DNA from 2 places in the Clostridium subterminale genome. Region 2 is predicted to be linked to the other one. Evidence: predicted binding sites of a transcription regulator. Region 2 holds the regulator's gene; the other holds the start of a gene.
What was found. The regulator LexA, encoded in region 2, represses DNA repair genes until DNA is damaged. The targets are predictions, from matches to a motif close to CNAACANNTGTTNG.

Region 1: recA (recombinase RecA) is a predicted target of LexA. The motif match lies at 3,900-3,913, and genes of this name have one in related genera.

Annotation. Positions count from the first base shown of each region.
Region 1 covers NZ_BAAACI010000001.1:849,069-865,280, forward strand. The annotation lists gene ABDZ93_RS04330 (pyridoxal phosphate-dependent aminotransferase) at 1-18, opposite strand, end outside; gene ABDZ93_RS04335 (stage V sporulation protein S) at 399-659, opposite strand; gene rny (ribonuclease Y) at 864-2,417, opposite strand; gene recA (recombinase RecA) at 2,832-3,866, opposite strand; gene pgsA (CDP-diacylglycerol--glycerol-3-phosphate 3-phosphatidyltransferase) at 4,031-4,573, opposite strand; gene rimO (30S ribosomal protein S12 methylthiotransferase RimO) at 4,819-6,138, opposite strand; gene ABDZ93_RS04360 (FtsK/SpoIIIE family DNA translocase) at 6,218-8,524, opposite strand; gene ABDZ93_RS04365 (ClpP family protease) at 8,694-9,521, opposite strand; gene dapG (aspartate kinase) at 9,575-10,762, opposite strand; gene ABDZ93_RS04375 (YlmC/YmxH family sporulation protein) at 10,776-11,051, opposite strand; gene ABDZ93_RS04380 (polyribonucleotide nucleotidyltransferase) at 11,288-13,396, opposite strand; gene rpsO (30S ribosomal protein S15) at 13,504-13,767, opposite strand; gene ABDZ93_RS04390 (bifunctional riboflavin kinase/FAD synthetase) at 13,920-14,885, opposite strand; gene truB (tRNA pseudouridine(55) synthase TruB) at 14,897-15,784, opposite strand; gene ABDZ93_RS04400 (DHH family phosphoesterase) at 15,771-16,212, opposite strand, start outside.
Region 2 covers NZ_BAAACI010000001.1:340,693-356,904, forward strand. The annotation lists gene ABDZ93_RS01855 (hypothetical protein) at 221-643, opposite strand; gene ABDZ93_RS01860 (YajQ family cyclic di-GMP-binding protein) at 825-1,316, shown strand; gene ABDZ93_RS01865 (AbrB/MazE/SpoVT family DNA-binding domain-containing protein) at 1,534-1,782, shown strand; gene ABDZ93_RS01870 (MarR family winged helix-turn-helix transcriptional regulator) at 1,976-2,419, shown strand; gene ABDZ93_RS01875 (V-type ATP synthase subunit I domain-containing protein) at 2,476-3,339, opposite strand; gene ABDZ93_RS01880 (peptidylprolyl isomerase) at 3,699-4,385, opposite strand; gene ABDZ93_RS01885 (protein kinase) at 4,516-5,118, opposite strand; gene ABDZ93_RS01890 (DEAD/DEAH box helicase) at 5,185-6,441, opposite strand; gene lexA (transcriptional repressor LexA) at 6,556-7,164, shown strand; gene ABDZ93_RS01900 (methionine gamma-lyase family protein) at 7,241-8,524, opposite strand; gene miaA (tRNA (adenosine(37)-N6)-dimethylallyltransferase MiaA) at 8,645-9,586, opposite strand; gene mutL (DNA mismatch repair endonuclease MutL) at 9,605-11,458, opposite strand; gene mutS (DNA mismatch repair protein MutS) at 11,492-14,107, opposite strand; gene miaB (tRNA (N6-isopentenyl adenosine(37)-C2)-methylthiotransferase MiaB) at 14,155-15,513, opposite strand; gene ABDZ93_RS01925 (hypothetical protein) at 15,729-15,899, opposite strand; gene ABDZ93_RS01930 (iron-sulfur cluster assembly accessory protein) at 16,068-16,212, opposite strand, start outside.

The DNA.
Region 1 (16,212 bases), 510 kb from region 2:
TTTTTTTGATAGCATCATTATAACTACCCCCATTAATATTTATTCTTTACAATATAAAATAATTAAAACTATCCAAATAAAAGAAATATTATTTAAACCTTTTCATTTTATTATACTTTCAAAAATATAATAAACGAGTTGGATATTCTACATCTAATGAATTTTTCAATGCATTATGGCTTCATATGAAAGATAAACTTCATATCTGTATAATACCACTTATTCTATATAGTGTAAAGATTATACGGTAATTTTAACGTACTATTATTATTCGCATTTTTTATTTTTACATACTAACTTTTAATAATATTTGTCCAAAAATCATAAACTTATTTACTCCAAATATAAAGACATGAAACTAAATTTTTAATTTCATGTCTTTATAAATTAAAAATTATTTATTTAGATTGTACTATTAATTTAATAGCAGTTCTTTCTTCCCCATCGATTTCTACATCCGTAAATGCTGGTATACATACTAAGTCAACTCCACTAGGTGCCACAAATCCTCTAGCTATAGCTACAGCCTTTACTGCTTGATTGATCGCTCCTGCTCCTATAGCTTGAATTTCTGCTCCGTTACTTTGTTTTAGTACACCTGCTAGAGCCCCTGCTACTGAATTAGGATTAGATCTTGCTGAAACTTTTAATACCTCCATATTAAACCTCCTACTACTACTACTTATCACTTATTAAATTAATATTATTAGAATCTTATATATTATTTCTACACTTAATTGAAAATTCCTTTTATTGAAAATACAATTTTAGTTTATTGCAAATTAAAACTTTACTTAAAATAACAGCTAAAAAAATAAAAGCCTCCTAATAAATAGGAGACTCACTTTTTTCATTACCTAATTTTACTTTGCATATTCTACTGCTCTTGTTTCTCTGATAACATTAACCTTTATTTGACCTGGATATTCTAGTTCTGATTCTATCTTCTTGACAATATCTCTAGCCACTTCAATAGCACCTGCATCATCAATATCTTCTGGTTTAATCATAATTCTGATTTCTCTTCCGGCTTGAATTGCATATGACTTTTCTACACATTCATATGAGTTTGCGATTTCTTCTAATTTTTCTAATCTTTTTATATAGGCTTCTAGAGTTTCTCTTCTAGCACCTGGTCTAGCTGCTGATATAGCATCTGCTGCTTGAACTAGTACTGCTTCTAGAGATTGATACTCTACATCTCCATGATGAGCTGCAATAGCATTTACAACTATTGGAGATTCATGACATTTTTTAGCTAACTCAGCACCAATTAGTGCATGTGGTCCTTCTACTTCATGGTCTACAGCTTTACCGATATCATGTAATAATCCACACCTTTTTGCCATGGTAGGATCTATTCCAAGCTCTGATGCCATAAGGCCTGCTAAGTATGAAACTTCTATAGAATGTTTTAATACATTTTGACCATAACTAGTTCTATATTTCAATCTTCCTAAAAGTCTGATTATTTCCACATGTAATCCATGGATACCAGTTTCAAAGGTGGCTTGCTCGCCCTCTTCTCTTATGTCATTTTCAACATCTTTTTTCGCTTTTTCAACCATTTCCTCAATTCTTGCTGGGTGTATTCTTCCATCAACTATTAGTTTTTCTAAGGCAATCTTAGCTACCTCTCTTCTAATAGGATCAAAAGCTGAAAGAATAACAGCTTCCGGAGTATCATCTATTATTAAATCAACTCCAGTTAAAGTTTCAAGGGCTCTTATATTTCTACCTTCACGCCCTATAATCCTTCCCTTCATTTCATCGTTAGGAAGTGATACAACATGTACTGTAGATTCAGCTACATGGTCTGCTGCACATCTCTGTATAGCATATGTTATAATTTCTCTTGCCTTTTTATCGGCTTCTTCTTTAGCTTTAACTTCAATTTCTTTAATCATTATTGCTGTTTCATGTTTAATTTCTTTTTTGACTTCGTCTAATAGTATTTGCTTTGCTTCTTCTGAGGTTAATCCTGCTACTCTTTGTAATTCTTCTCTTACACTATTATATAACTCTTGTATTCCTGATTCTAATGTCTCAACCTCTTGTTGTTTTTTAGATAATACTTCTTCTTTTCTTTCTATTGATAGGGTTTTCTTATCTAAAGTTTCCTCTTTTTGAAGAACCCTTCTTTCTAATCGCTGAATTTCATTTCTTCTTTCTCTGGATTCTTTATCAAAATCAGCTCTTAATCTATGAACTTCTTCTTTAGCTTCAAGGATTGCTTCTTTCTTTTTAGATTCTGCTTCTTTTTGCGCTTCACCTAAAATCTTTTTAGCGTCTTCCTCTGATTTAGATACGTTAGCTAAAGATATATTCTTTCTTGTATAAATAAAAACAAAAATAGCGACTAAACAAACAACTAGCGCAATAGCTATTATTAAAATAATTTGACTTGGTTCAGTCATTTTCCAACACCTCCTTTGCTTATTTTATGACATATATTAGCAGTAAAATGAAAGCTCGAAAAGGTGCATATTCTATTCAATTCCTTTTATATTAAACCAGTATTTGTATTCATTTTATATTACTTTAACATCATTGTCAAGGTTATTACTAAATACTACAAATTCTCTCAACCTAGCTCTTAGGCTTCACTTCAACCTTTTTAAAAAAATTTTTAATTAGAATATCACCTTTAATTTTTCTATAAAAATATCACACATCTTAATTATACATTTATTTATATATTTCATACATATTCTTTTAAATTTTAATTAAAAAAGATATATAAAGCTCAAAGTGTATATTTTAACTTAAAGCTTCATATATCTTTTTATTGTATATATAATTATATTTTATATCTATTTAATAGGATAATTTTAATTTTCTTCTACTTTATTCTCAAATTTTACTGCATTGTTACTTAACGGCAAAGAATACTTTTCTCTTATTTTATTTTCGATTTCATTAGCAATTTCTGGGTTTTCCTTAAAAAAGTTTTTAGCATTTTCTCTACCTTGACCCAGTCTTACGTCTCCGTATGCAAACCAAGCACCACTCTTTTGTACAATTTCTTCTTTAACACCAATATCTAATACATCTCCAACTCTAGATATTCCTTCACCATACATAATATCAAATTCTGCTTGTTTAAATGGTGGCGCAACTTTATTCTTAGTTAACTTAGCTCTAGTTCTATTTCCTAAGAAGGTTTCTCCTTGTTTAATAGTATCTATCTTTCTTACGTCAATTCTTACAGATGCATAGAATTTAAGAGCTCTTCCTCCTGGAGTTGTTTCTGGATTTCCAAACATAACTCCAACTTTTTCTCTCAATTGGTTTATAAATATAGTAGAGCATTTTGATTTGTTTATAGAACCAGTAAGTTTTCTTAAAGCTTGAGACATAAGTCTAGCTTGAAGACCTACATGGGCATCTCCCATTTCACCTTCAATTTCAGCCTTTGGAACTAAGGCAGCAACAGAGTCTATAACTACTATATCTATTGCACCGGATCTAACTAAAGCTTCGGTAATTTCAAGAGCCTGCTCTCCTGTATCTGGTTGAGATACTATTAAATTATCTATGTCTACACCTAATGCTTTTGCATAAACTGGATCAAGGGCATGTTCTGCATCTATGTACGCTGCACAACCACCGTTCTTTTGAGCCTCTGCAACTATATGTAAAGCTACAGTAGTTTTACCAGATGATTCTGGTCCAAATATCTCAATTATTCTTCCTCTAGGAACTCCACCAATTCCCAGTGCAATATCCAGGCCTAAACATCCTGTAGATATGCAGTCTATATTCAAAGTACTTTCTTCCCCTAATTTCATTATTGAGCCTTTACCAAATTGCTTTTCTATTTGACCCATAGCCGCTTCTAATGCTTTTAATTTATCGTTATTCATAAATTCCCCTTTAGGGTTCACATCCTTCCATTACGAACAATAGTTCTTATATGCTTATTATATATTATTTAATTTATCAGGTCAAGTGTTATAGTAAAGAGTTCCTTTAAATTTCTTTCAAGGAACTCTTTACCATTTTTGACATAGTTATAGAATTATAAACATTATTCATTAATATTTATAATATCTTTTCCTTTAACAAAATAATCCACTCCAGATATTATAGTAATAACAGCTGCTAGGTATATAGTAACTTGTGTTGTAATATTAAGCCATTCTGGATTATATACTAGAGACAATAGCCCCATTATAATAGCTATCATCTGAATTACAGTTTTCAGCTTTCCCCAATTACTTGCAGCTATTACCACTCCTTGTGAAGCAGCTAACGTCCTCAAGCCAGATACTATAAATTCCCTAGCAATTATTACAACTACTACCCAAGCTGCAATAATTCCTTTTTCAACTAAAAGTATTAAAGCACAGGTAACTAAAAGCTTGTCTGCTAGAGGATCCATGAATTTCCCAAAATTAGTTATCTGATTTCTGCTTCTCGCTATGTAGCCATCTAATTTATCTGTTACTGAAGCTACTATAAATATTGATAAAGCAATAATATTAGCTGTGGTGGTATTAACCATTGCACATATTAAGAATATAGGAACTAATATTATTCTTAATACCGTAAGCTTATTTGCAAGATTCATCATTAACATCTCCTACTCCTGAAATTTAACAATCTATAATCATTTTAGCTAAATAAAACTCAAATCTTATTGTAAAGAACTAAAAATAAATTCTTACTATTAGTAATTATAAATTATTTTATCTTATACAAATATTATACAATAAAATCTTAAAATTATTTAGTTTATTAATATTAATTTAACTTTAAAAAGTTGTCTCTCTATTATTAATTAATATTTTTATTATAAATATAAAAAACTAAAAATTATTTAGCGATTTCTCCTATTAAATCATACTCTAGTGCATCTTTTATTTTAACCTTAACAAAATCACCTATACTTAATTTATTAGATTTTACATAAACTTCTCCGTCAATTTCTGGAGCCATTTCATAACTTCTTCCACAATATGTTCCTTTTTCTTTACTTTCGATTAATACATCATAGGTGCTACCTATTTTATTTTTATTTATTTCTGTTGATATACTTTGCTGAGCCATCATTATGGAGTGAAGTCTTTCTTCTTTAACATCTTCTTCTATTTGACCTTCCATTTCTGCAGCCACAGTTCCTTCCTCTTGAGAATAAGTAAATACTCCTAGCTTATCAAACTTAGTCTCTCTCACAAAATTTAATAATTCTAAGAAGTTTTCTTCTGTTTCTCCTGGAAATCCTACTATAAGAGTAGTTCTTATAGTTATATTAGGAACTGTATCTCTAAGCTTTTTGATATTTTCAGTAATTATTTTCTTTCTGCCTTTTCTTTTCATTGATTTTAAAATATCATCACTAATATGTTGTATAGGAATATCTATATACTTACATACCTTATCATTTATAGCTATTTCATTTATAACTTCATCAGTTAACTCTTCTGCATAACAATAAAGAAGTCTTATCCATTTTATACTTTTTATTTTACCTAGTTCTCTTAAAAGTATGTGTAGAGTTTTTTCTCCATATATATCTACACCATAATTAGTAGTATCTTGTGCTACTATAATTAACTCCTTATACCCATTTAAAGCTAATTCCTTAGCTTCTTTAAGGATATCTTCCATATCTCTACTTCTATATTTTCCTCTTATTTTAGGAATTGCACAGTAGGCGCAAATATTGTTACACCCTTCAGATATTCTTATATAAGCAGTAGTTCCTCCTGTGGTAACCTGCCTTTTTCCTATATTTATATTAGTATCACTATAGGTTGTAATACAGCTCTTTTCTCCAGTTGCCATGGATTTTTCAATACATTCAAGTAACTTGTCATAATCATTTACACCTAAAATTATATCTAATTCTGGCATAAGTTCTAAAAGCTCACTACCATATCTTTGAGTTAAGCACCCAGTAGCTATTAGTACGCTACACTTATCTTTCTTGTACTTTGCCATTTCTAATATGGTATCTATAGATTCTTGCTTAGAAGTTTCTATAAATCCACAGGTGTTTACTAGTAATATATCTGCCTGTCTTTCATCTGCTACTGCTTCATACCTACTTTTTAAATTACTTATTATAATTTCTGCATCTATTCTATTCTTGTCACAACCTAAATTTATTACTCCAAATTTTAATTTTTCCACCTTTATCCTCCTATGTTATCTCTGTATTACTTAAGACCTCTTCTTTTGTAAAATCAATGAAAGTTTGGTTAACAAATTATCATCTAATGGTATCATCTCTTCCAAGAACCTGTCTTGGCTTACTTCCATTACGACCAGATATAATCCCTTCTGCTTCCATTTCATCTATAATTCTAGCCGCTCTATTATACCCTATTTTTAGTCTTCTCTGCAACAAGGATGTTGAAGCTTGCCCTTCTTCTAATACAACTTTAATAGCTTCGTCTAATAACTCATCGCAGTCTTCACCCCCCTTAGATTTAGATACACTATTTTCTATCTCATCCATAATTTCTTTTTTATACTCTAATTCCTTTAATCCATTACGAATAAATTCTACTACAGTCTCTACTTCTTCCTCAGACACAAAGGCACCTTGAATTCTAAGTGGCTTAGATTCTCCCACAGGATAATATAGCATATCCCCTTTACCTAGAAGCTTCTCAGCTCCTGAAGAATCTAGAATAGTTCTTGAGTCTATTTGACTTGAAACTGCAAAGGATATTCTAGATGGTATATTAGCTTTAATTACTCCTGTTATTACATCTACAGATGGCCTTTGTGTTGCTATTACTAGATGCATTCCTGCCGCCCTAGCCATTTGAGCAAGTCTACCTATATATTCCTCCACATCATTTGGACATACCATCATTAAGTCTGCCAACTCATCAATTATTATTACTATCCATGGAAGTTTTTCTTCTATTATTCCCTTTTCTACAAAATCGTTATATCCTTCAATATTTCTTACGTTATTATCTGCAAAGAGCTTATATCTTCTAGTCATTTCATTAACTGCCCAATTTAATGCTCCTGCAGCTTTTTTAGGCTCTGTAACTACTGGAATTAATAGGTGTGGTATTCCATTGTATATATTTAGTTCTACCACTTTAGGGTCTATTAAAAGTAATTTAACCTCTTGGGGTGTATATTTATATAATAAGCTTATTAAAAGAGTATTAATACATACACTTTTCCCTGATCCTGTAGCTCCTGCAATTAAAAGGTGAGGCATCTTAGTTAAATCTCCTACTACACAATTTCCTGCAATATCCTTTCCAAGGGCAAATGCCAAATTTTTCTTAGTAACAGCAAACTCTTCACTTTCTATTACTTCTCTCAAAAATACAGCTGATAACTCCTTATTAGGTACTTCTATACCCACTGCTGCCTTTCCTGGTATTGGCGCCTCTATTCTAACTCCTGAGGCTGCTAAATTTAGGGCTATGTCATCAGCTAGATTAACTATCTTACTAACCTTAACTCCAACATGAGGTTGTAATTCAAATCTAGTTACAGATGGTCCTTTTGTAACCTGTATTACCTTAGCTTCAACTCCAAAGCTTCCTAAAGTTTCTTGAAGTTTATTAGCACTATTAAGAAGCTCTTTTTTATCACCATTTTTTCCTATGCTATTTATATTTTTATGAAGTAGTTCTGGTGAAGGATGTTCATATGCATATATTTTATTTCCATCTCCAAAGGAAATGTCAATATCTACATCCTCTATGTTACTTTTATTTTCCTTTGCCTTATGAGGTTCTTCTACAATTGATTCCATTTTTCCTTCTAATTGATTATCTCCCTCATCAATCTTCATAAAATCTATGATTTTAATCTTTGATTCTTCACTACTTTTATTGTCTATAGTATTACCATCTGCAGATACATATTTCATAGGCTCATCTATTACAATATTCGTTGCTTTCAAATCCTTAGTCCTTTTTTTACTTTCTACTTTTTCAAATGTAAATAATTCTTTTATAGTAATATTATTAATTAGAACTAAAGATATTATATATAACGCAAATAAAACTATATAACTACCTATCTTTCCTAAAAGTAAACTTATAGGAACCGTAATTACTAAAGATATAATACCTCCATGAAGCACAGACTTAGATCTAAATTGATCTATAATAGCACTTGCCATATTTCCTTTTACATAGTAAGCAGGTAATACTATAAGTTCTACAAAAATCATGGTAGTAACTAAAAACATTAAAATTCCAACGGATTTTTTATTTACTTTAAAATATTTATCTATTTTTATATAGCTTATTCCCATATATAAAAGTACAAAAGGTAAAGCATAGGCACCTATTCCAAGCAATCCTATAAAAATTCTATTAATAAATACTCCCATTGATCCAGCCAAAGAGGTTGGATCCGAAAACATAGCTGATAACAAAGCTAAAAATATTAAAACGCCTAAGGTTATCAGTATAATTCCATTAAAATCAAAAATTCTATCTTTTTTAGCTATATTATCTTTTGAACTATTATTTTTAACAGTCTTCTTTTTACTACTGTTTTTCTTTTTTAAAGGTTCTTTTCCTCTAGCCATAGTATCTCCTCCAAAACTTTTCCTAAGATTCATGAAAATAATTTCCATTTATCCATCTCAATATATTGTACATTGAAATCCACCTACATTTCAAATTTTTTTATAAATAAAAAGTTGTCAACATACTTTTGCTGACAACTTAATGCTTAAAAGCTAATATTTTATCTGTTTATTTATTACTATTTTCTTCTGAAATTTCTCCCTGTTCTTTTGTTTCTCCTTGTTTTATTAACTCTTCTAATTTATCTAAAGCTTCTCTAATTCCACCTACTTCATCAATAAGTCCACATTCTACAGCTTGGTCGCCTATCAATATAGTTCCTATATCATTTAGTAACTCATCAGTTTGACTCATAAGATTTCTAAATTCATCTGAATTAATTTGAGAAGTCCTAACTACAAATTCAACTATTCGCTCCTGCATCTTTCTAAAGTATTCAAATGTTTGAGGCACTCCTATAACAAATCCATTCATTCTTACAGGATGAACTATCATTGTAGCTGAAGGAGTTATAAATGAATAATCTGATGCAGTAGCTAACGGAACTCCGATAGAATGTCCTCCACCTATTACTATGGATACTGTAGGCTTACTAAGACTAGTTATCATTTCTGCAATAGCTAATCCTGCTTCCACATCGCCTCCTGCCGTGTTTAATACTATAAGTATACCTTTTACATTATCATCTCTTTCAATAGCTATTAACTGGGGAATGATTAACTCATATTTAGTAGACTTAGTCTGGTTACCAGAAATATTATGACCTTCAACTTGACCTACTATAGGTATAACTTGAATCCTGTCATCAGCCTTAGCTACAGACATGACCCCTACTTCTTTAAGATTTGCAACTTCCTTACTTAGTCCTCTAGAGTTATCCTCTTCATTTTGTTCATCTTCATTTTCTTCATTTATTATAACTTTACTTTTATTATTCTTTTTGTGTTTAGTATCTTTGTCTTCCTTATATTTTTTATTTTTCTCTTCATTATCCATGGAAAAACACCTCCTAATGTTTCTTATTCTGTGCATTAAGAGGTGTTTATATACTATCCTAATTTAAATTCATTATGAAGTAAATTTATAGCATCTTTAACTTTACTACTTTCTACAAGACACCAAATAGTTGTATGAGAATCAGCTGTTTGAAGAATATCTACATTACCTTCTTCTAAAGCTTTTAGAATTCTAGACATAACTCCAGGTATTCCTCTCATTTTTGAACCTATTATAGATATTTTGCTACAATTTTCTGTGTACTGATAAGTAATTTCAAAGTTAGCTGCTATATTTTTGAACTTTTCTAAGTCTGCATCACTTATAGTGAATATTTTATCTTTAATGAATACGCTTATCAAATCAATACTTATTCCTTCTTTAGCTAAAATATGGAATATATTGTTGCAGTGTTCCTTTGACCCACCATTAACTCTTATTTGAACTCTATTACTCATATGAGTAATTCCAGTGATAATTCTTTCATTATCCTCCCCATAGGAAGAAATAGTTGTTCCTGCACAATTGCTAAGAGTATTTTTTATTACTAATGGAATATTATATTTTCTAGATATTTCAACTGCTCTAGGATGTATTACTTTAGCCCCTTGATCAGCAAATTGGAATACTTCGTCATAGCTTATACTCTCTATTAATGAGGCCTTAGAAACTATTCTTGGATCTGCTGTCATTATACCATCAACATCTGTATATATTTGAACTTCCTTTGCCTTTAATGCTGCTCCTAAAATTGCTGCTGTAACGTCACTTCCACCTCTTCCTATGGTAGTAATGCTACCTTCTTCACTTATACCTTGAAAACCTGCTACTACCGGTATTTTACCATCTTCTAATACCTTTAGTACACTCCTTGGATCAACATTTAAAATGGAGGCGTTATTGAAGTTATTATCAGTCTTTATACCTGCTTCTCCCCCCATAAGTGGAACTGCCTCTATGCCTTCTCTTAATAAATCATTACACATTACTACTGTACTTAAAGTTTCTCCACAAGACAAAAGTAAATCTAAGCCCCTTGGATTATTTATCTTAAATTCTTCACTAACTAAAGATAGTAATGTATCTGTTGCATAAGGAGAACCTTTTCTGCCCATAGCTGATACTACTACTACAGGTTTATACCTATCCTTTATAGCATTTTTAATCTTTTTTGCAACTAATCTTCTATTATCTTCACTAGATACTGATGTACCACCAAATTTCTGAACAACTATATCCATACTTACCTCCATGTTATATATGGGATTTTCTTAGTGTTTCCCCATCAACATCGATGATTATAGTTTTAGAACCTATCTTCTTTACGTAATCCCATGAAACTTCCAGCATTTCATTATTTCTAAAAAACATCTTACTAGACTTTCCATCTCCAAGTAATAGTAGCTTTAGTTCTCCATTCTCATTTATAACTATATCATTATTGCCTAGGACACTATACTTATCTCCATCATTAATATTTATAATTTCATATCGTTCCATCTCACTTAAATATCTATATTTTTCTTCCATCACATATCACCCCATACATAATTTTATAAATTACTATGATTAATATGTTTTCTATTACACATTTATGAGTAAATTAACGAAACTTAATACAATTATATTATACTTTATGAAATTATACACTAGTATGTTCTTATGTTTTACAGTAAAAATATTTCTATGTAGAGGAATTATTACCATAATAAACACCAATATAAAAAAAATAAAAAGGCATTTTACCTTTTTATTTTAACTTCTATCTACTCTTCAGTTTTAGACTCTTCACTATCTTTTAACGCATCTTTTCTAGAAAGATTTACTCTTCCTTGAGAATCGATTTCTGTTACTTTTACAAGTATTTCATCCCCAATAGCTACGATATCTTCTACTTTGTTTACTCTTTCGTTAGCTAATTTAGATATGTGTACTAAGCCTTCTTTACCTGGAAGTACTTCTACAAAAGCACCAAAAGCCATAATCTTAGTAACTTTACCTAAGTATATTTCGCCAACTTCAACTTCCTTAGTGATTTCTTTTATAATTCTTAATGCTTCATTAGCACTTTCACTATCAGTAGACATTATAACTATCTTACCATCATCATTAGTATCTATCTTAACCCCTGTATCTGCTATTATTTTCTTAATAGTTTTTCCACCAGGTCCTATAATATCTCTAATTTTGTCTGGTTTTATGTTTATAGTGTACATTCTTGGAGCATATTGAGATAACTCAGCTCTTGGCTCAGCTATGCATTCATTTATTTTATCTAAGATGAATAATCTAGCTGTTCTAGCATCTTCTATAGCTGTTCTTATGCAATACTTAGATAATCCTTTTATTTTTGTATCAACTTGAATTGAAGTTATTCCTTTTTCTGTACCAGCTACTTTAAAGTCCATATCTCCAAAGAAGTCTTCGATTCCTTGAATATCTGTAATTACAGCTTCTTCACTTAAATCTTCGCTAGTTATAAGTCCCATGGCAATTCCTGCTGCTGGTCTCTTTATTGGAACTCCGGCATCAAGTAATGCTAATGTACTTCCACATACACTTGCCTGAGATGTAGATCCATTAGAACTTAAAACTTCTGAAACAAGTCTTATAGCATATGGGAATTCTTCTATAGAAGGAATTAGTGGTTCTAATGCTCTTTCAGCTAAAGCACCGTGTCCTATTTCTCTTCTTCCTGGTCCTCTAAGTGGTTTTACTTCTCCAACACTGTATGCTGGGAAATTGTAGTGATGCATATATCTCTTGAAGTCTTCTTCTCCAATACCATCTATGATTTGAACATCACCTAGAGCTCCTAATGTAGCTACAGTCATTACTTGAGTTAATCCTCTTGTAAATAATCCTGTACCATGAGTTCTTGGAAGGAGTCCAGTTTCACAAGCTATAGATCTAATTTGATTAAATCCTCTTCCATCAGGTCTTCTCTTATCTCTAAGTAACATGTTTCTTACAATTTCCTTTTGAATATTGTAAACAACTTCTCCTATGTCACTTCCGCCCTCTGGATACTTTTCAGAAAACTCTTCATTTATTTTAGCCTTAATTTCACTTACTTTAAGATTTCTTTCATCCTTATCAGTGATATACATAGCTTCTTTTAACATATCAAAAGCAAAGTTTTTTACTTCACTTTGAATTTCTGCATCCACCTTGTATAGTACTGGCTCAGGTTTAACTTTTCCAAATTTAGCTCTAGCCTCTTCTTGGAATGCTATGATAGATTGACATTCATTAAATCCAAAGTCTATAGCTTCAATCATAGTTTCTTCTGGAATTTCATCTCCACCAGCTTCTATCATCATAACTCTTTCTTTAGTAGCACATACAGTTAATTGCATTGAACTTAATTCTCTTTCTTTGGATGTAGGGTTAACTACAAACTTTCCATCGATTAATCCAATTGATACTGTAGCTACAGCGTCAGTAAATGGTATGCTTGATAAAAGTAATGCTATTGAAGCAGCATTCATAGCTAATATTTCTGGAGAATTATCTTGATCAACAGATAATACTGTACAAACCACTTGAACATCATTTCTATATCCTTTTGGGAATAGAGGTCTTATAGGTCTATCTATAGCTCTACAATTTAGTATAGCTTTTTCTGACGGTCTTCCCTCTCTCTTTAAAAATCCTCCTGGAATTTTACCTACTGCATATAGTCTTTCTTCATATTCTACACTTAGTGGGAAAAAGTCTATTCCTTGTCTTGGTTCTTCAGATGCATTTACATTTACAAGGATTACAGTCTCTCCATAACTAATAAACATAGCACAATCAGATAACATTCCAATTTTGCCGATTTCTATCTTCATTTCTCTTCCTGCTACAGAAGTACTTAACGTATTTGTCATTTAATCTCCTCCTTTCGGTTATTAAAAATATATATATAGATATATACTTATTATTATCTTTTTTTTGCTATTTAATTAAAATAATAGAGCGGCTTTGCCGCTCTTAATTATTTTCTAATTCCTAATTTAGCAATTATAACACGGTATCTTTCGATATCTTGCTTCTTTAAGTAGCTTAAAAGTCCTTTTCTTTGTCCAACCATCATTAAAAGACCTCTTCTTGAGTGGTGGTCTTTTTTGTGAACTTTTAAATGCTCAGTTAATTCCTTAATTCTTTCTGTTAATAATGCTATTTGTACTTCTGGAGAACCAGTATCTCCTTCTGTTCTTGCAAATTGTTGCATTATTTCTTGTTTTCTTGCCTTTTCCATATTGTATGCACCTCCAATAGTTAAATCGCCATATGCCATGTACCCCGTTGGCATTCAGAATACATAGCATAAGGTTCATATGAAATTATATCAAACTAAATTTATTTTGTAAATAGAAAACTAATTAAATTATAAAAATTTGTAAAAATTAGTTAACTATAAATTTTATCTACATATAAAGAATAATCCTTACTATTTACATAATTTTTATCCTTAGATAGTTGATTCTTTAGTTCATCAATGGAACCAAACTTTTTTTCTTCTCTTATTTTTTCTATAAAATATAGTTTAATTTCTTCTCCATATATATTTTTATCAAATTCTAAAATATTAGTCTCAATACTTAATTTATTACCTTCTAGGGTAGGATTATACCCAATATTAGTTATGGCTTTATAAAAGCTATTTTTATACTCTACAATAGTTCCATAAACTCCACCCTTAGGTACTATAAACTTTTTATCATAATTTAAGTTTACAGTAGGAAATCCCATGGTTCTTCCTATTTGCTTTCCCTTAATTATATTTCCACTTAACATAAATGGTCTACCAAGAAACTTATTAGCTTTCTCTATATTCCCCTCTTGAAGATTATGCCTAATGGCAGAACTACTTACCACTTCTCCATCTGAAGTTATAGGTTCCACTACGAAAAGCTCATAGTCTAAGATTTCACTATATTTTTTAAAGATCTCTACATCACCTAAATTTTTATATCCAAAACGATAATTAAAACCAACTACTATACCTTTAGCATTATAATGCTTCTTTAAATTATTTATGAATTGTTCTGGTGAAATTGACATGAATTCCTTATTAAATTCTATAAAATTTAATATATTCACTTGAAGCTTTTCAAATAAAATAGTTTTCTCTTCATTGCTCATAATTAGTTTTGGACAAATCTCCTTATTAATCACAGATAAAGGATGATTTTTAAAGGTACATACCATAACTTTTATATCCTTTATGTTTTGAGTTAATTTAATCTTTTCTGCTAATTGCTTAGCACTATTAATTAATTCTCTATGACCACTATGTATACCATCAAAACTTCCCAGTACAATTATACTAGGTGTTTTAAGTATTTCATTAAAATTGTCTTCTATAATTTTCATAAATATATCCCCTAAAGAAAAAGTTTTATTAACTTAAATCCCGAATCGCTTTCTGAGCCAATTCCTATAAGTTTATTAGAATTGTTGTATACTGCATATTTGCAAAACTTTTCAATTCTATTTAAAAGAGTTCTATCATTTATAGTTACTCCATTTAATATTAGCCTTTCAAACTTTTCATTAACTACAAGTTTAGGAAACTTATTAAATACCTCATCTAAGGAAATAATATAATTATCTATATTTTCCTCTGTTAAGTCTTTTAGCTCCACGCTGCTTTCTATGTTAAAAGGACCTGTGGCTGTTCTCTCCAGTTCCCACATCATAGCTCCACAACCAAGTTCTTCACCTATATCATAGCATAAACTTCTTATATAAGTTCCTTTAGAACATCTAACCTTTATGTGAATTATAGGACTATCTATGGATAATATATCAATACTATGTATAGTAACTGTCCTTGGCTCCCTATAGACTTCTTTTCCTTCTCTAGCTAATTCGTAAAGTTTTTTTCCATTTTGTTTAAGGGCAGAATACATAGGTGGAACTTGAGCAATAGTTCCTACAAATTTATATATAGCCTTAGTGATTTCTTCTTCTGTAGAATCTACCCTACTTTCACGAAGTACTTTTCCTTCTCTATCGTAAGTATCTGTAACTACTCCCAATTTAACCTTTGCTATATATTCCTTCTCACCTTCCATGATAAAGTCTATAGCCTTAGTTGCTCTTCCTATACATACTGGAAGCACACCACAAGCTTCTGGATCTAAGGTACCGCCATGTCCAACTTTCTTCTCCTTAGCTAACTTTTTTATTTTTCTCACTACATCAAAGGAACTAATACCAAGTGGTTTATTTATATTTAAAACTCCAAAGGGTTTATTATTTTCTATCATATGATATCAACTCTTCTTCTAATATTTTGTATATTTTATCTTTTACATCAACCATGGAACCTTCACAAAAAAGACCAGAAGCTCTTTTATGACCTCCACCATTAAAGTTTTCTGCTACTTTACTAACGTCAACTATTTCTTTAGACCTTAAGCTTACTTTTATTCCGCCTTTACTTTCTTTAAATAAAGCTACTACTTCTACTCCACTTATCATGGTTCCAAAATGAATAACCTCGGAAGAATCCATGGACTCTAAACCCACTTCATGAAGCATAGCATCATTAATTTCCATAAATACAACTTTATTATTAAGATGTAATGTTAAAGTACTTATTACTTTTCCAAAAAATTTAACTTTATTAAATTCTTTATTTTCAAATACTTGTCTTTGAATTTTATTAAAGTTAACTCCAGTTTTAATAATTTCT
Region 2 (16,212 bases):
AAAACAGTCTTATACTTATTATATGATTAGAATTTAAAGAATAGATTACCACTGCCTAATTAATTGCACAACAAAAAAACATAAAACTATATTTAAAGTGTAATAAATACTTATTTTGTTATGCATATAAAATTAATTAAGAATAGTAATGCTCATTCTTTTGTACCTCCGTAGTAAAATATTATAAAACTATTATATCATATATAATAGTTTTGTGTAGCTATCTTTTATTGCTTACTACATATAAACCTGGATATTCTTCATGTAGCAGTCCATCTGTATCTGTTTCTTCCATAATCTCATCCATGCCTTCTATATCAGATATATAATCCCAATTGGATTCATCATCGAGAGCATCTATATATGGCATTTCATCCTCTTCCAACGAAACTACACCCTCTTCTGCAAAACTATCCTCATCTTCAACTGTATCGAAATCACTAAAATCTTCTAGATCAATTTTAATTTCTTCCTCTTTATTCTTCTCAAATACCTCATCTATTTTTATAGCCTTGACATCATATCCCTCAATCTCTAGACATTTACCGCAATTATCACAGATCTTATCTCTATTATATTCACATACATTGCACTCACCGCAATCATTACATACTTTCTTTTCATCAAAAATACAATATTTCATTATCATCACTTCCCATTTTATCTATATTAAATCATTAAATCATTTTAACAAAACTATTAAAAAACTTCAACCAAAAAATTAACTTAAATTTTTCAAAAATTATATAGACATTTTTAAACATATAAATTATTATATATTTATATGTTTTTTACATATAGATTATTTTAAGGAGGTTCTAAGTATGGCAAGTTCATATTCCTTTGATGTGGTATCTGAAATTAATATGCAAGAAATTGATAACGCTATTAATCAAGCACTAAAGGAAATTAAACAAAGATATGACTTTAAAGGTACTAAGACGGAAATAACTTTACTGAAAGATGAAGTCAAACTCATATCTGATGATGAGTTTAAATTAGATACTGTAATCGATATACTTAAAGGGAAATTTATTAAAAGAGGTGTCTCTTCCAAAGCTCTTGAGGTTGGAAAAATCGATTCAGGTTCACTAGGAACAGCTAAAGTTAATTGTAAATTAATAAAAGGTATCTCTACTGAGAAAGCTAAGGCTATGGTGGCAGATATCAAGGCTAGCAAAATAAAGGTTCAGCCTCAAATTATGGATGATCAATTAAGAATATCTGGGAAGAATAAAGATGACTTACAAGAAACAATGCAACTTTTAAAATCTAAAGATTATGGTATAGATGTACAATTTACAAACTATAGATAAATCATTTCATTTGTAAAATTTGACAAAGTAAAAAAATATCTGTTAATATTTAAAAGAATAAGTTATAATAGATATATATTAACTATTAATGTATATTTTAATTGTAATTGGATAATTTAATAATGTATACAAATTATAATAATTATATATAATAGTTATATATAATTCAATTTATACTTATGAAAAAATAAATAACAAACATTAGGAGGAAAATATTATGAAATCAACAGGAATAGTAAGAAAAGTAGACGAATTAGGGAGAATAGTAATCCCAATAGAATTAAGAAGAACTTTAGATATCGAGATAAAAGATGCTTTAGAAATTTATGTAGATAGAGATCAAATCATATTAAAAAAATATGAGCCAGCATGTTTATTCTGCGGTAATGCTAGAGATGTTAAAAACTACAAAGGTAAAAACATCTGTGAAGAATGTCTTGATAGCATTGCTAAAATGCAAGAATAGTAAATTCTTACATAGTTAATTTAAAAATAAATATATAAAAAACAACATCTTGATTTAAAATTTCAAGATGTTGTTTTTTATTGAATATAGTCAATAAACTGTAATTTATTGACTATATTCAAAAAAAAGTGTATAATAGTGCAAGAGTATATAAGCACTTATGCTGTTTATAATATAATTTAGGAGTGATTTTTTGAAAATTTACGAAGATCCACAAATAGAAAGGATAGAGAAACTATTAAGAAGAGTATGCTTTTATATAAAGAAAAAAGGAAGAACTATATTGGAAGATTATGATATTACCCCTGCACAATTTGAAGCCTTACAAATTATCATAAATCATAATGAAGTTACAATTAGCGAACTTAGTAATAAACTTTATCAAGCTCCTAGTACTATCACTGACTTAGTAGATAGAATGGAAAGTAAGGATCTTGTTAAGAGAGTTAGAGATTCAAAAGATAGACGAATAGTTAGGATTAAAGGTTTAGAAAAGGGAAATAACATATTAGAAGCAGTAATTATGGAAAGATGTAAGTTTCTTGATTATTCCCTAGAAAACGTTTCTAAAGAGGATAAGGATAGTTTCACAGAATATTTAGATATACTTGAACATGCTTATACAGAGGGTAAATAATAAAAATGCTGGAGCCTAATTTAAAAATTAGAAATACTTCAGCATTTTTTTATATATTATTTATTATTATTTATATCATCTCTCATTTTTAGCAGTAATTGTTCTTTATCATCCATTAATTTAGAAATTTTATCATCATACTGAGATTTCATTGACCAAATTTCTTTTCTGTACTCTTCCTCTTTTTGTAGTAATTCTTTTTGTATAGAAATCCTTATTTCATCATCTTTTAACCTTAACTCTCTACTAAACTCTTCTGTGATCTCTACAATTTTATTCTCATAAGAACTTTTAATATCATTTATTTGATCTTCCAAAGTAGCACTGTGCTTTAATTGCTCATTTAATTTATTAATATAACTATCCTTTTCCCTCTCAAGAGTTTTTAAGTTAGCATCCATGTCCTGATTTATTGATCTTAAGTTTTCTGCTTCATTTTTATAACTATTTAGCTCACTTACCTTCTCTTTTAACATTATGTTTAGCTCTTTATAGCCCTTAGTATCTTCTCTCTCTTTTTCTAAAAGATTTTTACATTCCTTTAAGGAGTCTTTAAGTTCTTTATTCTGAGAATTTAAAGACTCTAACTCTTTTTTTACACTTTCCATATTTTCCTTTAACTTTTCACTTCTATTGGACTCTTCCTCTAAGGTCCCTTTAAAACTATTAATAACTTCCGAGTTCTTAACCTTGTTCTTTTCTATCATATTTATGTATATATCTAAAATTCTTTTTGTTATGCTCTGTAACTCTTCTACATCGCTTTTAATAAAGTCTGTAGCCGTTGCAGTTTTGTTTAATTCGTAGTTCCTTATTATAAGATCCATGAATTCTTTATTATTTATCCCCTCTACCTCAGCTAAACTTTGAAATTTCTCTTTTAGTTCCTCGCTTATCCTTACACTTAAAATTGAATCCATTAATTACACATCCTTAAAATTATTAAATTACACCTTGATTTAAGTATACATCATTTTACCCTTGTAAACAAACATTTTATCCGCGTTTACACTAGGTATACATTATGTAAGCATATTTATATCGCAAATTATTATAGCTACCATTCAATATAACTAACATTATATCGAATGGTAGTTATATTGAAATAATTAAATAATAAAAAAGAGGAAGTAGATAAAATATTTGTTAAAAATATGTATACATAGCCAAATTAAAGGCTACAAAAAGAGGTAGCAGTATATTTAATGTGAAATAACAACATTTTATATAAAAAAGAGCTTTCGCAAAAATATCACTAATTTGCGAAAGCTCTTTTAAATTATTTTGTATATTTTACAGGTTCATTATAGGTAACTCCAAAGGTATCTACTGTTATGGATTTAATTTTTATATCCTTCTTAGGCCTATCATTACTACCAGTTTCTATTTGAGCTATAGAGTCTACTACATTCATACCTTCTATAACCTTACCAAATGCTGCATAGTCTCCATCTAAACTAGGAGTATCACCATGCATTATAAAGAATTGAGAACCAGCAGAGTTCTTATCGTTCGATCTAGCCATTGATATAACTCCTTTAGTATGTAAAAGATTATTTTCAAATTGGTTATTGGCAAATTCCCCATATATGGAGTAGTCAGGTCCACCCATTCCAGTACCTTCTGGATCTCCACCTTGAATCATAAAGCCTGAAATTACTCTATGAAATATTAGACCATCATAAAATTTACTATTAGCAAGACTTATAAAATTTCTAACAGTATTTGGTGCTATTTCAGGATAAAGCTCTAACTTAATAACTTTGCCATCTTCCATTTCTATAGTAGCCACTGGATTTTTATCTGTTTCCTTCTTCTCTGTTTCCTTTGAAAGATATATTTCTTTATTATCATTACCTTCAGTATTCGCCTCCTCTTTATTAGATTTATTAGAGGTACTACATCCTATTAATGTAAGGGAAATTATTGCCGTAATAAGCAAAGCTCCTATTGTCCTTTTTCTCATTTGAAACGTCTCCTTTTATATGTTTTTACTAGATAAGTTTACCATTGTATCTTTTAAAATAAAACATATAATTAGTTAATTTTTGATTAAAATTAGCTATTAAAACACAAAAGCTCTAAGAAGATTACTCTTAGAGCTTTTTATCTTTTTCTGCTAATTTTTTTAGATATTCTTTAAACTGGCTTCTCCAAGATTCGTATAGATTACTATCTATTTTTTGTAGATAATAAAAAAATTCACCTATACTATCCCTCTTTAGTATACCTCTCATTAGATGCCTCGGAAAAGGCATCTCTCTGTCAAAGTTATCCTTTGGATCTATAACTTTAATAGAAAAGTCCTCTTGTACATATAAGTCCTTACAACGTATATCTAACTTTTTATACCCAAGTTCTTTAAAATCATTTATTAAATCTACTAGGCTTCTTACCAGTTTTTGATTTAACGGGTTATGATTTAGATATTTATCAAGTCTTATACCATCTACAAACTCTCTTACAATAAAATAATCTCCATAGCCAAAAACTTTAGGAAAGGATGGATGATGCATAGATGATTTAAGAATTATATACTCCGTTTCACAAACCTTTTTATCATTGAATATCTTTATAATTTTTTCATCATCAATTCTATATACTACTCCATTGTTGCCCTTTCCTAGGAATTTAGAAGTTCGTACAATATTCTCCACTTCATCACTTAAGTAAATTGCATTTGTAAAATGTCTAGACATAAATCCTCCTAGATAGAACTCTATTAAATTATATGCATCAGGTACACTTTATATTAACCTTATACCTTATCTTTTATCTCTTTTATCCTTATTAACAATATTCTTCCTAGGTTTAGATGACTTCTTAGATGTTTTTGATGTTTTAGCTGAAGATGCATTACTTTTTTTATAGTTTTTTACTACAGCAGCGACGTCCTCTATATTTCCGTGAGATATAGTTTTTTCAGTAAGATTAAAATTTAGTTTTGTACTATAAGATTTTAACTGTGCTATCTCCTTAGGGGAAATAATAGATATAACTGTGCCACTTTTATCTCCTCGAGCGGTTCTACCACTTCTATGAACATAGGTATTCATATCTTCTGGTAAGTCTACATTGAATATATGAGTAACATCTTCTATATCTAATCCCCTTGCTGATAAGTCAGAAGACACTAACAGATTTATACGCTCTGCTTTAAAGTCTAGCATGGTTTTTTGCCTCTGATTTTTAACAAAACTACCATGTATTCCATCTACATTTAATCCATGATATTTTAACTTAGAAGTTAATATTTCTATTTCTTCACTTTTATTAATAAAAGTAATGGCTTTTTTAGGTTTTATACTTGCCATTAACTTTCTAAGGATAAGTATTTTATCTCTTCTATCACAAACTATATAAAAATTGTTTATGTTAGGGTTTATAGTTGTATCATTGTTACACTTTATCATTTCATGAGATTTCATTAAACTTTCGCCTATATTTAAAGCTTCCTCCGTTAAAGTTGCAGAAGTCATTACTAATTGTCTATCTCTAAGTGTAGTTTTTATAACATCCTTCACCATATTTAAATTATTTTTATCTAAAAGTTTGTCACACTCATCAATTACTATAGTTTTAACTGTATGAGCACTTATTTTTTTCATTTTTATAAGTTCTAGTATTCTTCCAGGAGACCCTATTACAAATTGAGGTTTATCCTTTAATTTTTCAACCTGCCTTTTTATATTTACATCTCCCATGATAACAGTAGATTTTATATCCAAAGCTGATTTATCTGCTAAAGTATTTAAAACTTCATTTACTTGAAGGGCTAATTCATGAGTAGGAACTAACACTATAAATTGATTCTCTCTTTTTTCATAATTAATTCTTTCAATTAGAGGTAACAAGTAAGCCAATGTTTTACCACTACCTGTTTCGCTTTGCATTATAACATCTATATTTGCTGATATTTTAGGAATTGATAATTCTTGTATCGGAGTTGGCTTAGTTATTTTTAATTTCTCCAACGCCTTTATTATTTCTGCATTTATATTTAGTTCTAAAAAATTTTTCATTTTTTCATCTCCAGTTTTTATTTAAATTTCCTAGAATAATCTTCCTTAATGGGAACAAAAGTTTGATATTCTTCACTCATTATGGTATAATTATCTAGATTGAGAGGTGTTTTCATGATTGATATTAAAAGTGGTAAACAATCAGAAATTTATGAGTTTATTAAAAATCAAGTTAATACTAAAGGGTATCCACCTTCAGTTAGAGAAATTTGTGAAGCTGTAAATTTAAGTTCAACATCTACAGTTCATGGTCATCTTACTAGACTTGAGAAAAAAGGATTAATAAGACGTGACCCAACTAAACCAAGGGCAATAGAATTATTACAAGAACCTCATAATAAAAAAGAGATGATTGATATTCCTATTATAGGTAAAGTTACAGCTGGAATACCTATACTTGCCCAAGAAAGTATAGAAGATTATCTAACTATACCCCTTGATTTTGTAAACAGTACAAATGAATTATTTATACTGAAAGTCCAAGGAGACAGTATGATAGAAGCTGGAATACATGATAAAGACTTAGCTATAATAGAAAAAACTTCTATTGCTTCTAACGGTGATATTATAGTTGCTTTAATAGAAAATGAAGCCACTATAAAAAGATTTTTTAAAGAAGATGGGCATATTAGATTACAACCAGAAAACTCTACTATGGAGCCAATAATTGTAGATAATTGCAAAATCTTAGGTAAACTTTCAGGAATTTATAGAAAATATTAAGAAGCTATTATAGCTTCTTAATATTTTTTTATATAATAATATAGATTTATTATATACCTATTAATTTAACTCATAGTTAAGATAATATTCTAGATATAGCCATTAAAACTCCTACTTTACCATGATCAAAGGTCAATCCACCTTGAAGATATGCTATATATGGCTCTCTTATTGGAGCATCAGCAGAAAGTTCTATTGAAGAACCTTGTATAAATGCACCTGCAGCCATAATAACTTCATCTTCATAGCCAGGCATAGCCCAAGGTTCACACTCTACAAAGGAATCTATTGGAGAACCAGCTTGAATTCCCTTGCAAAAATGAATTAATTTATCCTTATCATTAAATTTAACAGCTTGTATGATATCACTTCTCTTAGTGTCATATTTCGGCAATACATCAAATCCTAGAAGTTCCATTACCCTTGAACAGAATATAGCTGTCTTTACAGCTTCTACAGCTACATGGGGAGCTAAAAATAATCCTTGATATAAGCTTCTCATAACGCCAAAGGTAGAACCACACTCTCCCCCTATCCCTGGTATGGTCAATCTATAAGCTGCTTGAGTTACATAGACTTCTTTACCTGCTATATAACCACCTGTTGGAGCAATTCCTCCACCAATGTTTTTAATTAAAGATCCAGCTATAAGGTCAGCTCCTACATCTGTTGGCTCAATAGTATCTATAAATTCGCCATAACAGTTATCTACAAAGCAAATTACTTCTGGATTAATATCTTTAATTGCCTTTATTATTTCACCTATTTCATCTACTAACAGTGCATTTCTCCAACCGTATCCTGTAGATCTTTGAATATGTACTAACTTTATACTTAAATCTTTTCTTAAAACTCTTTGTACTTCCTCAACATTAACTTTACCTGCACTTGTTAACTCTAGTTGATTATAGTTTACCCCATATTCCTTTAAAGATCCTATGTTTACATCCTTAGTTATTCCTATAATGTTATGTAAAGTATCATAAGGTGAACCACATATACTAAGCATTGTATCTCCTGGGCGTAAGTTACCAAATAAAGCACATCCAATAGCATGAGTTCCATTTACAAAGTGTGGACGCACTAGGGCAGCTTCTGTGTTAAATACTCTAGCAAAAACCTTATCTAAAGTATCTCTACCAACATCCCCATAACCATATCCACTGGAATTAGTAAAATGCATATCACTAACTCTTTCAGCTTGCAAAGCATTAAGAACTTTTAATTGATTATATTCGCGAATATCATCCATCATAGAAAATTGATCTTGAATATCCTTTAAGGCCTGTTCTGATACTTTAAAAACCCCTTCATTTATTTTAAAGTTATTTATTAAAAACTTTTTAGTTTTTTCTATCATAAAAAATCGCTCCTTAAACATAAAATAACATTCTAATACTAACATAGCTATGAATATTAAGCAAATAATTCCTTAATATTCATAGCTATCACCATATCTTATATAATGTTTAAAATTAATCTAGTCTATATATTTTATCTCTTTAAAATCATTAATAATAAATTTTGCTATATCCTCGTCATTAGAAAAATCGTCCTTATCTACCCACTTAACTCTTGGGTCTTTTCTAAACCAGGTAAGTTGACGTTTAGCATAATTTCTACTAAATTGCTTTATATTTTCTATAGCCTTATCTTTAGAAACTTCACCATGAAGATATTGTAATAGTTCTTTATAACCTATTCCCTTCATAGATTGCATATCTGTATTATATCCTTCTTTTTCTAACCTTATTACCTCTTCTAAAAGACCAGCTTCTATCATTAAGTCAACACGATGATTAATTCTTTCATAAAGCTTTTCTCTATTCATATTTAACACATAGTAATAAACTTTATAAGGTATATTAAAAATTTCATCATTTTTAGCTGCTTCAGATATAGGTATTCCAGTTACCTTATATACCTCTAAAGCTCTAATTACCCTTTTAAGGTCATTGGGATATAGTTTATTATAACTAACTTCATCAACCTCTTTTAACATCTCATGAACATAATCTACTCCCTTTTCTAAGGCTAGTTGTTCTAATTCTTTACGATAAGCTTCATCTTTATTAGTTTCTGCAAAACTATAATTATAAATAAGAGAATTAATATAAAGCCCAGTTCCACCTACTAACATTGGAAGATGATTTGCACTACTTATTTCTTCAATACTTTCCTTTGCCAAGTTACTAAACTCTGCTACACTGAAGCTTTCGCTAGGATCTAAAAAATCTATTAGATGATGCTTAACACCATTCATCTCCTCTGATGATATTTTAGCAGATCCAATATCCATCTTCTTATATATCTGCATGGAATCAGCAGATATTATTTCCCCATTAAGTTCTTTGGCAATATCAATTGAGATCTTTGTTTTACCAATACCAGTAGGTCCTGCTAATATAAATAAATCTTTCATAGCTTTAACCCCTTCATACTAAATTCTTTTAAAACTTTTTTCTATTTCCTTTAATGAGTATTTAATTATAGTAGGCCTACCATGAGGGCAAGTAAATGGCTCATCTATATATCTTAACTCTTCAAGGAGTGATAAAATCTCTACATCGGATAGCTTATCATTGGCTTTTACAGCTGCTTTACAAGCAATAGATGCTATTTTATCATATTTTACATCTATTGCTAAACCACTACCCATAGATTTTATATTATCTATCATATCATGGAATAAATTGTTTATATGAGGTTTCCCTAAAAGCAAGGGAACTTCTCTCACTAACACGTCATTATCTCCAAAACCTTCAACTACAAATCCTGCATTTGAAAAAATATCTTCATTATCTTTATAAATGGCATATTCATCAAAGGCTAATGGAATGATTATAGGTACAGCTAAAATCTGACTTACCACATTAAGATTACCTATATTTTTTCTATACTGTTCAAATAATATCTTCTCATGAGCAGCATGCTGATCAATTAAATACAATTCATCTAAATATTCACCAATTATATAACTATTAAAACACTGTCCTATGAGTTTAATTGGTGGAAACTTAGGTATTCTCGATATTTCCTTACTAGAATATATGTTAGATTCTTTAGGTTCAACTTGATTTTCTATAGGAATTTCTCTTATATAAGAAGGATTGTCATTATAGTTTACTTCTTTATTAAAAGCAGAATCCTTATTATAATTTAAATTATTGTCTTTATTAGTATATTGATTATCATTTAAATACCCCATTTGACTAGGTTCTGGATGAGTATAACTTATGTATGATTTATCCTCTTGAACCATAGACGAATCTTCTATTTCTTCTGGTATAATAAAACTCTTCTTTAAGCTTTCTTTTAATGCACTATGAACCCCATCAAATATTGTTTTAAATAAGACTCTTTCCTCTAAAAACTTAATTTCATTTTTAGTTGGATGTACATTCGGATCTATAAACTCTGGAAATATATCAATGTATATAGCAAAGAAGGGAAATTTATTTACCATAATAAAGGATTTAAATGCATTCTCTACAGCTGCAGTTATTAGAGAGCTTTTTATAAGTCTCTTGTTTACAAAGATGCTTTGTCTATTTCTGCTACCCCTACTAATAGTCTCTTTTCCAATAAATCCATATACAGATAAAATATCGCTATGATTTTCTATTGGTATTACATTTTCATATACTTCTTTTCCGTATAAAATTCTAAGGGTCTTATCCAGTTCATCTTCACTAAAAGTCCTGAGGGTTTGCTTTCCATCATTAATTAATGTAATGGAAGTCTTATAATTTCCTAGGGCTAGCTTTAATACTAAGTCATTTATTATAGATTTTTCTCTTTGAGGTGATTTTAAGAATTTTTGTCTTGCTGGAGTATTGAAGAATAGATCTTTAACTTCAATTTCCGTTCCCAAATTACAACCTATGTCTTTCTCATAGATTACTTTTCCACCTTCAATATAAATCTCTCTACCATAATCAAAAGCTTCCATCCTTGATTTTAGTCTAACCTTTGAAACAGCAGCTATACTAGCAAGAGCTTCTCCACGAAATCCAAAAGATTGAATATCATAAATATCTTCTACGGAACTTATCTTACTAGTACCATGGGGCATAAAAGCTTTTTTTATATCTTCAGGATGAATACCACTTCCATCATCTGTGATTCTTATAAGTTTATTTCCACTGTCTTCTATTTCAATAGTTATATTTTTGCTGTCAGCATCAAGGCTGTTTTCCATTAATTCTTTAACTACAGAACTAGCTCTTTCAACAACCTCTCCTGCTGCAATTTTATTGGCAGTGTTTTCAGATAATAAATTGATTCTTCTCATAATACACCCACCTTAAATAATTATTTTATCCCTTTATATATTCTTAGCTTTTTTTATAATATCATATAATTTATTAAATCCATCCATAGGTGTAAGATTAAGTACATCTATAGACTTAATTTCTTCAATTAGGTTTTGCATAGCAACATCTTCAAAGGCTATTTGCTGGGTTAAACAAATTTCTTTTTCTACTTTATCTGTAGATGAGATTACAGTTTTAGCTTCTTCTTTGATTATATCTTTTGAAGAGCCATCTTCTAAAGTCTCTAAAATTTCTCTTGCTCTAGAAATTACTGCTGAAGGTAACCCTGCTAACTTAGCAACCTCTATACCATAAGATTCATCTGCTCCACCCTTTATAATTTTACGTAAGAATATAATATTATTATCTACTTTTTTTGCTGAAATAGAGTAGTTTTTTACTCCCGGAATTTCACCTTCTAGCTTAGTCAACTCATGATAATGAGTAGCAAATAGAGTTTTACACTTAATATTTGAATTTTCACATATATACTCTATAACTGCCCAAGCAATGCTGAGTCCATCGTAAGTACTAGTACCTCTACCAACTTCATCAAGAAGTACTAAACTCTTATTGGTAGCATTATTAAGAATATTTGATACTTCCCACATTTCTACCATGAAGGTACTCTTACCACCAGCTAAATCGTCAGAAGCTCCTATTCTAGTAAATATTTTATCACAAATAGAAACATTTGCTTCTTTAGCAGGAACAAAACTTCCCATTTGAGCTAATAGTGTAATTAATGCCACCTGTCTCATATATGTAGACTTACCAGCCATATTAGGACCAGTAATTAACATAAGTCTATTATCTTGAAGATCTAAGGTAGTATCATTAGATATAAAACTATTTGCCTTTGTAATGACTTCTACAACTGGGTGTCTCCCCTCTTCAATTTCTATGATACCATCCGTGTTAATTACAGGTTTAACATAATTGTTTTCTCTAGCAACCATAGCTAAAGCCCAAATACAGTCAATTTCTGATATGAGCTTAGCCGTATTTTTCATTCTATCTATATTTTCTTCCAATTTCTCTCTAACTTCTGTAAATATAGAATATTCAAGAGCTATTAATTTCTCTTCCGCTCCTAGAATTTTATCTTCCATCTCCTTAAGCTCAGGAGTTATATATCTTTCAGCATTAGATAATGTTTGTTTTCTAATATATCTTCCTTCTGGTACTGAGGAAAGGTTAGATTTTGTAACTTCAATATAGTATCCAAAAACCTTATTATAAGAAATCTTAAGGGATTTTATGCCTGTAGCTATTCTCTCTTCATTTTCTAAATTGGCGAGCCAAAGCTTTCCACTAGTTTTACTTTCTCTTAATTCATCTACTAAGGAATTATATCCCGTTTTAATAATATTACCTTCCTTAACAGACAAAGAAGGTTCATCCATAATAGAACTTTCAAGGAAAGTCCAAATATCTCGTAGTTCATCTAAGTTAGAATGAATCTCCTTCATTAACGGACTTGTAAGATTAGATATAATTTCTTTAATTCTTGGAACTTTAGCAATGGAATGCTTTAATGATATAAGCTCCTTAGCATTTATTGCAGTAGAACTTATTTTACCAACTAATCTTTCAATGTCATAAATACTATTTAAAGCTTCCTTTAAATCTTCCATTAATATTATATCCTTAGTAAACTCTTCAATAGCATCTTGCCTATTTAAAATATCTTCCTTAATAATTAAAGGCTCTTCTAACCACTTTCTAATTCTTCTTCCACCCATAGATGTATTAGTTTTATCCATAACCCATAAAAGAGTTCCTGTTTTTCCCTTATCTCTTAGATTCTCCACAAGCTCAAGGTTTCTCCTTGAATTCACATCTATGGTCATATATGTGCAAATATCATATACTTCTATATTGTTTATATGAATTAAAGAAACCTTTTGAGTTTCTTTTATATATCTAATTAATCCATTACAAGTTCTAATTAATATATCTGATAATTTATCTATTTCTAAGTTTGGAAACTGTTCTTTTAGTTCTTCATCTTCTAAATTAAAATTATCATCTTGGAAGTGAGATATATAAAAGGATGTTCTACTTGTAATTTCATCTATAATCTCTTCGTCAAAGTTTTCTGTAATAATTATCTCTCGAGGATTAAATTTGCATAATTCATCTATAATCACATTAATATTATATTTAAATTCAGTAGTATAGAAGTCCCCTGTAGACACATCACAAAAGGCCAGCGCAATTTCATTTTCCTTCACATATAAACTGGCTGTATAACTATTTTTACTCTCATCTAAATAAGAAGCTTCTGTATAAGTTCCTGGGGTATAAATTTTAACTACATCACGCTTTACGATTCCTTTAGCCACTGCAGGATCTTCTACCTGTTCACATATTGCCACTTTAAATCCTTTTGATATTAAAGCTCCAATATAATTCTTAGCTGCGTGAAAAGGAATTCCACACATAGGAGCTCTTTCTTCAAGACCGCAATCTCTTCCAGTTAGTGTTAATTCTAACTCCTTTGATGCAATTTTAGCATCATCAAAGAACATTTCATAGAAATCACCTAGTCTGAAGAATAAGATACATTCTTTATATTTATCTTTAACTTGAAAATATTGTTGCATCATTGGAGTTAACGCCATATATATCTCTCCTTCATAATTATTTAAAAAAAGCGACAAAGTCGCTTTTATACTTCTTCTCCTATTAATGAAAAAGAATTTGCTTTTGTGATTTTAACATTAACTAATTTACCTATATTTTCTTTATTACCAGTAAAATTAACTAACTTACTTGTTCTTGTTCTTCCAGCTAGCTTTGTATCATCACTTTTACTTTCACCTTCTACAAGAACTTCAACTACTTTTCCATCATAAAGCTTATTTTTCTTAGCAGAAATTTCATTAACCACTTCAACTAGTCTATTAAATCTCTCTTTTTTAACTTTTTCATCTACTTGATCAAACATTAAATCTGCAGGAGTACCACCTCTTCTAGAATATAAGAATGTAAAGGCAGAATCATATTCCACTTCTTTTACTAAGCTTAAAGTATCTTCAAAATCCTCCTCAGTTTCTCCTGGAAAACCTACAATTATATCTGTAGTTAGTGCTACATTCGGAATTCTTTCCTTGATTTTTCTAATTGATTCTAAATATTGCTCTCTAGTATAATGTCTATTCATTTTCTTCAATATTCTTGATGATCCAGATTGTACTGGAAGATGGATAGATTCACATAATTTGTCTCCTACTGCAATTACATCAATTACTTCATCACTTAAATCCTTTGGATGAGAAGTCATAAATTTCACTCTCTCAATACCATCTACTTCATTTATTCTTCTTAAAAGTTCTGCAAAATTAATATTTTCTTCCAAACCCTTACCATAAGAATTAACATTTTGTCCAAGAAGAGTAATTTCTTTGTATCCTTCTTTAACCATACTTTCTATTTCTTTAATTATTTCAGCAGAGTTTCTACTTCTTTCACGTCCTCTTACATGTGGAACTATACAATAAGTACAGAAGTTGTTACAACCATACATTATTGTAACGAAGCCTTTTATAGTACTTGCTCTATCAATAGGCGCTCCTTCTATTATATCTGCTTCTTTATCCCAAATTTCTACTATTGGTCTTTCCCCACCTAAAACTCTTCCAAGATACTCTGTAAACTTATAGGCATTATGAGTTCCTATAATTATATCTACAAAAGGAAACTTACTTATTATTTTATCTGCCATTCCCTCCTGTTGCATCATGCAACCTGTAACTGCAATAACCTTACTAGGGTTTTCTTTTTTAAATTTTTTTAAAGCTCCAAGGTTTCCATCTACCTTTTGCTCAGCATTTTCTCTAACACAACAAGTATTGAAGATTATTATATCAGCTTCTTCTTTAGAGTTAGTTCTTATATATCCTAATGGTTTTAATCCACCAGATAATTTTTCGGAGTCCTCTTCATTCATTTGACAACCCCATGTTTCTATATAGTATTTTAAATTTTTATTTAGGCCATATATATCAATCTTATTAATTTCGTTCATTTACTATTTTCCTCCGTTTTTCCTATTGAATTTCTATAGTATTATAGCATATAAAAGATATAAAAAGAAAGTCTAGTTAAGTAATGATTAATCCTTTAAGTGGTAATCATAAACATAACAAAAGCACTTACTCTTAATTTAAGTAAGTGCTTATTATTCCTTTTTAATTTAAATTGTATTAATGGTATTAATTTTATTTTCATTCACACATCATTTTACCATTTTCCATCATAGCTAATTGGTTTAGATTTCTTATCAGAAGTTTTAGCTCTTCCTTGAAGCTCTGGTACTGGATGAACTTCATTTTTAGGAAAGTGATTATGCTTGTTACTTTCTGTACCATGTGAATCTTTTGGATCTGGTCTTCTCATTCCTGCTTTTGCCATAATAGTTCCCTCCTACTTATTTGTCACCATTAGTTTAAACAATATAAGAAGTTTTATACTCAACTATGTTTTCTATAGATAGAAATAAGTATATAAAAAAATAAAAAGTACAATGCTAAATAAAGTTAACATTGCACTTTTACTTTTAAATTAGATTTTGTTTATGCATTAGCCGCAGCTGCTACAACTTGAACATCCGCCACCTTCAGCTTGCTTTTCAGGCTCTATAGAGAATCCACCTCTACCATTCTCTTCACCTGAACGAATAGTAAGAGCTCCAAATTGTTCACTTACAGATTTATCTACTAAAAAT